DNA from 2 places in the Priestia sp. Y58 genome. Region 2 is predicted to be linked to the other one. Evidence: riboswitches for the same ligand, from Rfam matches in the RefSeq annotation. Region 2 holds a riboswitch; the other holds the start of a gene.
What was found. Region 2 has a riboswitch for cobalamin ahead of MMB68_RS06930 (cobyric acid synthase). Riboswitches for the same ligand answer to the same signal wherever they lie in the genome.

Region 1: linked by a shared signal. The riboswitch ahead of MMB68_RS22630 (HoxN/HupN/NixA family nickel/cobalt transporter) and the one ahead of MMB68_RS06930 (cobyric acid synthase) in region 2 are both predicted to bind cobalamin.

Annotation. Positions count from the first base shown of each region.
Region 1 covers NZ_JAKWFL010000009.1:92,458-95,873, forward strand. The annotation lists gene MMB68_RS22625 (M20 family metallopeptidase) at 1-163, opposite strand, end outside; gene MMB68_RS22630 (HoxN/HupN/NixA family nickel/cobalt transporter) at 393-1,190, opposite strand; cobalamin riboswitch at 1,324-1,506, opposite strand; gene MMB68_RS22635 (organic hydroperoxide resistance protein) at 1,612-2,031, opposite strand; gene MMB68_RS22640 (undecaprenyl-diphosphatase) at 2,183-2,776, opposite strand; gene MMB68_RS22645 (ABC transporter ATP-binding protein) at 2,923-3,416, opposite strand, start outside.
Region 2 covers NZ_JAKWFL010000002.1:228,482-231,897, forward strand. The annotation lists gene MMB68_RS06925 (FecCD family ABC transporter permease) at 1-441, opposite strand, end outside; gene MMB68_RS06930 (cobyric acid synthase) at 647-2,173, opposite strand; cobalamin riboswitch at 2,266-2,445, opposite strand; gene MMB68_RS06935 (YdcF family protein) at 2,593-3,156, shown strand; gene MMB68_RS06940 (APC family permease) at 3,215-3,416, opposite strand, start outside.

The sequences.
Region 1 (3,416 bases), on a different contig from region 2:
AATACATTCCACACTGATCTACTAACTCTTTACTGTAGGACGGTGATTCTTTTTTCACAAATCCAACTAAATCTTCAAGCATCTCTTGTTCATGTTCTTTTAAATAACTAAATACGCTTTGTTCTACCATTACCTGACTCAAATCAATTCCTCCTCCAAACAACCCCTGCTGCTTGCATTAAATGCTTTTATTTATCGTACGTATAACTATGTTCTACGTTTCACATAACGACCTTAAATTATCCTTAATTATAATGGTTTTCAGACAATTTTCCATCCTTTAAATACAGATAATACTTTAACTTATTCATAACCGACTGAAAATAGCCATAAACTTCAACAAATTCATACAAAAAAGCTTCAATCTTCAACAGATTAAAGCTTTCGTTTGACTAATTGACATTTATTTTAATATTTTTCCCTTTTGACTTCACACTCACAAAAACAAACATAGACACTAAAAAAATAAACAGAATAACGCCAACCATTTCAAAGTTTACTTCGGCCCATGGGTTAAAGAAAGTGAATGCTAAATAGAACGACACACCATACGCGAGGACAACAATAACCCAGCCCATCAAGCGGGAAGCAGATTGTCCAAATTTGCTCGATTCATTCACCATTTTATGTACAATCATCGAATCGATTGTATCTGTAAGCATCATACCAAACATAAATACTAGTCCCAACAAAAGCGGCGTATACTTGCCTGCGTTCCCTACAGCTAGAGACCACACCGCCGTTTGACTGACCGTTTCGGCTGCTAAAGCGAACAATGCCCCTACAAGAATAATTAAAAAAGGATTCGTTGTTCCTTTTGCGATTTTCGGAATAAACTTCCCTTTTAATCCGCTCAGCTGAAAATCTTCTTCTTTATTTTTAGTTCGAAGCAAATGATATGTGTTTAATGTCCCAATCAGAAATAGAGAGATAATAGATACCCAAGATGCAAAATGATCGAAATATGATGGAAACGTAAAATTTTTCATCACCACGCCCAGCACTCCGGCCGTGACGGCCACCATTCCTCCGTGACCTAGTGAAAACAGCGTTCCGACCCAAGGGGCAAAACGGCTGCCCATTCGCCAATTATATCGAGTCTGGCCGTCAATAAAAGCTAAGTGATCTGCATCCAATCCGTGCCTGATTCCTAATAAAAAGACAAGTAAAAAAACTGATAAACCTTCCATTTCCTACACTCCTTTTTTTAAAATAAAACGTAAAAAAGCCTCAATTCTATAGAAATTGAGGATGTGTCGGCATATGAAAATAAACAGCAATTGCTCACTGCGTACCTTGATACACCGCCTCTTTCCTAGAAGAGTCAAGTGTACAGAATAGGTAGGTCTCCTGGCTTGAGATCATCATTTTCTACCGCCTTCCCCGTTTTGAGTGACGATAAGATAGAAAACTCCCTGCTTACAGTGGCTGGACCGCTCGAGATTTGCACTCGATTCCCTGTTACCTCTTACGCTATGTAAGAGCACCTAAACTGTGCGAATGATTCATTTTCTTCCTCATTATACTAGTACTTCTTACAAATGAATAGAGAAAATTCAAATAAAAAAGCCCTGCTAAGCTTTACATGCTTAGCAGGGCTTTTTAAAGCAATTAAACTACTTCTACCGTTACGTCTACGTTGCCGCTGATTGCTTTTGAATACGGGCAGTATGAATGGGCTAGGTCTACATATTTTTTAGCTGTTTCTAAATCTAAGCCTTCGATATGAGCTTCAAGCGCTACTCTAATTTTCACTCCTTGATCAGCTTTATCAGGAAGCAGCTGAACAGTAGCTTTTACTTCACTGCTTTTGATTTCTACGTTATGTTTTTTCAACATAAATTCTAACGCGCTGTTGAAACAAGCACTGTATCCAGCTGCAAATAGCTGCTCTGGGTTTGTTGCTGTTGTTGCTTCTCCACCAAGCGCTGGAGGTGTTGCAACGTCTAAGTTAAAGATGTTATCTAAAGAGTGAACTTCTCCTGTTCTTCCACCTGTGTTAACGACTGTTGTTTCATATAAAGCTTTCATGTATAAACCTCTCCTCTTTTTCATTAACTTTATTAAAAATTTTTATTTATCGTTTCTGTAATTTAATTGTACACAATTTAATTTTAAAAAACAAGTATTAAATACATTAAAAATTTCCCAATAAAAAAAGCCGCGTATTTGCGACTTTTTCTTAATAATATTGAGACTGTTCGTCATAAGCTGATTTTCGAAAAATAGACAAGTTGGTAATAGCCCTCATCAGTTTCGTATTAAAAATAACATAATGAATAAACAGCGCCAGCACGCAGCCTAAAACGGCTCCTGTTAACACATCAAATGGATAATGAACGCCAACCCATACGCGTGAAAAGGCAATGAGTACGCCCATGACAACCCACATGCGCCCTGAACGTTTGAAATGCAGCCAAATGGTAAAAGTGATAACTAATGCAGATGTAGCATGATCGCTTGGAAATGAAGAATTTGCGGCGTGATCAATAAGCTGATTCACGTGGTGAGAGATAAACGGACGATCTCGATAAGCAAATAAACTAATCACTTTATTGATAATGACTCCTGTGGCACAAGCACATAAAGCTTGAAATGCTACAACACGGCTGCCGTTTTTATTAATAAGTAAAAACAAGCCGAGTAAAACAATAAGTACATACTGGGCATAATCTGCAAAGAATACCATCAGCGAATCTACAAACTTCACATGCGAGGCGTACTGATTCACCGCATGGAAAATGGTATAGTCTACTGAATTAATAGCTGATAACATAATCGAAATCCTTTCTTATTTTTAAATGTCATTAGCTATCTTATCAGTTTCTTGGGAAAATGAACATGTTTTTGTCAGAAGCTTCCTAACTGGTATTTATAGATAATGTAGTCAGGCTGAGTAGTAAATCAACAGACTGTCGCTCATTAACTCACCTGTGAGTGATCCACAATATTTTTTTGCAAAAAGATTTCTTCTAAAGAAGGTTCTTCGACGTGAACTTGATAAATGTCGATGCCGCATTGAATCAATTCACGAATAATAAGAGGAATATTTCTTTCTTTTTGAAGCATCACTTTTGTGTACATGTGATGGTATTCAACTTCGGGACTCAACGTACGGAAAAACTGTTGAATGTATTCTTTGCGACTGTTTGGATAAGGATCATGTTTGATCATCACCGTTTTTTTCGCTTGATATTGAAAGCGCAGCTCTTCCATTGTACCTTCTGTTAAAATGACCCCATTTTTCATAATCGCTACACGTGTACAAATCTTCTCAACTTCATTTAAATTATGAGACGTCATAAAAATTGTCTTGCCTTGATTTTGGAGTTCTCTTATTAGTTCATGAATGTGGAGAGCAGATTCAATATCTACTCCAGAAGTTGGTTCATCTAAAAAGATAAGATCTGGGTCTG
Region 2 (3,416 bases):
TAAAAGAAGAGTAATAAAACCAGATACGATGCCGACTACAGGCAGCGTGAAGATAGACAAACCAAAAATACTCCAATGAAAATAAATTGCCATGACAGAGCCAAGGGTTGCACCTGAGGAAACTCCGATCGTGTAAGGATCCGCAAGAGAGTTTCTTAATAGCCCTTGAAAGGCAGCTCCTGCTATTGAAAGCGAAGCTCCTACTAAAAATGCCACCAGTACTCTTGGAAAACGAATTTGCCAAATGATTAAATCCATGTTTTCCGGACCGTGATATAAGGATAGTCCGGTAAGGTGGCCAATAATAATTTTGATTGTATCTCCTACGGTTAACGAAACTGTACCAATAAATACTCCCATAATCACCGAAGTACATACAATAAATAAACTGACTATGTATAAAATAGATGCTTTGTTTAAAAAAATACGTTTAAAAATCAATACTTTCAGCTCCTCTAGGAAACGAGGCGTGATGTTTTACATTACATTAACCATTCATTTTCCTGTCCATAAACCATGTTTCCATCCTACATAGTATTGGAAACAATCATCTTTTATTTGTTACGAGTGCTAGACTGTTGAACTAGGCAACGTAGAATAGCGTACTAAAGTTCTCGGTGAAAAAACAAGCGAAAACCTCTACAAGCTACACTTTTTGTGCTTGCTCCGGGCTTTTATAGTTGTCTATTAAATGATACAGCTTTTCCATATCTATAGCTTCTCTCACATATGCTGCTGCTTTTGAAAAAGACTCCTCTTTTTGCAGGCGACTGTTGAATGTATCCGTAATAGGCGGCAATTTTTTATGTTTACGAATTTGATTAAGCAAAGCTCTGCGCAAAGCATCGTTATGAAACACATCATGAACATACGTGCCAATGATGTTGTCTTTAACCGTTCCTTCTTTTTGATCATCTACCACCGCAAAGGCTTTCGTCATGCTTTTAGAAACCGTCTTTCCCATATGAATTTCATAGCCTTCAATCGAAACCTTCTCACTCTCTAACTGAACATATCCAGAAACTCTTTCTGTTTTTTTGCTGGTTGTCATAACGGTTTCCACTGGAAGCAAACCCAGCCCTTTAATAGATTCAATCCGAGATTCTACTGCATCAGGGTCTGTAATTGTCTCTCCTAGCATTTGATATCCTCCGCAGATGCCAATGACGTGAACGTTCGTTGTGTTTAAGACTTGATTAATGGCTAGAGCCAGGCCGCTTTCTTGTAAAAACTGCGCATCTTCAATCGTATTTTTGCTTCCTGGCAAAACAATTAAATCAGGCGTACCTAATTGCGACGGCTTGGTTACAAGCCTCACGTGACAGTCTTCTTCTAAGCTTAAAGGATCGATGTCTGTAAAATTTGAGATGCGCGGGTACGAGATAACGGCAATATCAATTTCTTTTAACGGATTCACAAGCGTTGAGTAATTTCTAAGTGATAACGAATCTTCCGCATCAATTTCCACATTGTTCATATAAGGAATAACTCCTAGAACCGGAACACCCGTGTATTCTTCAAACCACTTCAAGCCTGGTTTTAAAAGTTCTAAATCTCCTCGGAATTTATTAATTAACACCCCGATAACTCTAGACTTGTGTTCATCTGGAAGCAATTGAAGAGTACCCACTAGGCTCGCGAAAACGCCACCTTTATCAATATCTCCTACTAACACAACAGGCGCTTCTGCTATTTTTGCAACGCGCATATTTACGAGTTCCCGATCGTTCAAGTTGACTTCAGCAGGACTTCCAGCGCCTTCAATCACAATTCGATCATAATGATTGGCAAGCTCTTTATAAGCTTCCGTGATAACGTTCAAACCTTCATTAAAAAATTCTTGCCGATACTGAAAAGCAAACATATTACGTAGCGGTTTTCCGTGAACAACAATTTGAGATTCATGATCACGAGTTGGTTTAATTAAAATAGGGTTCATATTGGTTGTTGCTTCTACTCCAGCAGCTTCTGCTTGAATTCCTTGCGCTCTGCCAATTTCTTTTCCATCCATTGTAATGTATGAATTAAGCGCCATATTTTGCGATTTAAACGGTGCAGTTTGATAGCCGTCTTCTTTAAAAATACGGCAAAATGCTGTAGCAATCATGCTTTTTCCAGCGTCTGAGTGCGTTCCTTGAATCATAAGCGGTTTTCCTTTTTTCACTTTTTTCACTCCCTACCACATAAAAAAACCTTAACTGTAAAAGTCAAGGTTTGGTCATGCGCTCATTAACACATTGTCTTGACTTATTTCTCCCACCGAAAAATAAGGGGTTTTTAAAAGCAGGTCTCCTGGCTTATGCTTCATTTTACTTCTGCACCCTTCCTAGTTTGACTAGTGGGTCTTTGCAGGTTCATCCACATTTACAGTAGCGGGGGCTGCACCGGATTTTCACCGATTTCCCTATTATCCTCCTTAGAGGCACTTTTAAAATCATTTATTCTTTATTGTAACGAATTTTATAACCATTCACAATAACGATTTTCTTCTATTATTATATATTACTGTGTTTATACTTATTTGGATCTCGTATGCTATAATAACAATTATTTTCCAAACATCTTATGAAATAGCTAGGAAGGTGCTCACAGTTGCAGAAAAAAATCATTTATATCTTTATTAGTTTGCTTATTCTTTACATAGCAATCATATCTTTTTGTATGTATCAAACCGCTCATCAGCCTGTTCCACAAAACGCAGATTATGTGCTCGTTTTAGGTTCTAAAGTAGACGGAGATCAAATGTCTCCCAGTTTAAAAGAACGAGCAAAAACGGCTTTATTTTATTTAAAGACTCATAAACAGACAAAAGTTATCGTAACGGGCGGAAAAGGATCCGATGAAGAAATTTCTGAAGCAGAAGCAGCCTACCGTTTTCTACGGAAAGAAGGAATTGAAAAGGACCGAATTATAAAGGAGGACCAGTCAACGTCTACTTTTGAGAATTTCACTTTCACTAAAAAGAAAGTTGATATTCAACACAAAAAAGTCGTGCTTGTTAGCAGTGATTTTCATTTATTTCGCGCCTCTATTATTGCCAAACGTCAAGGCTTTGACGTTTATCCTTTAGGCGCAAAGACACCAAATTCAATTAAACTTCAAGCCTACTTTCGTGAGTATGCTGCTATATTAAAAACATGGCTGTTTGATAAATAAATAGAGTAAGTACCTCTACAAATAAAAAACACGGCATGAATTCATGCCGTGTTTTTTATTAATCATCTGTATCGATAACTGCTTTTGGTAAACCTGTGTATTTCGCCCAGTAGAAAATACCGAGTGAAACAAGAGCAATTAAAATTAAGTCAAGCGGGTTGCTTAGCACACCTTGTCCTCCACCAAATGAACCTAGATAAGAGATAACAAGCATAATAATATAATAAGTAACTAGCCACCATGCAGATTTAAGCTGCTGT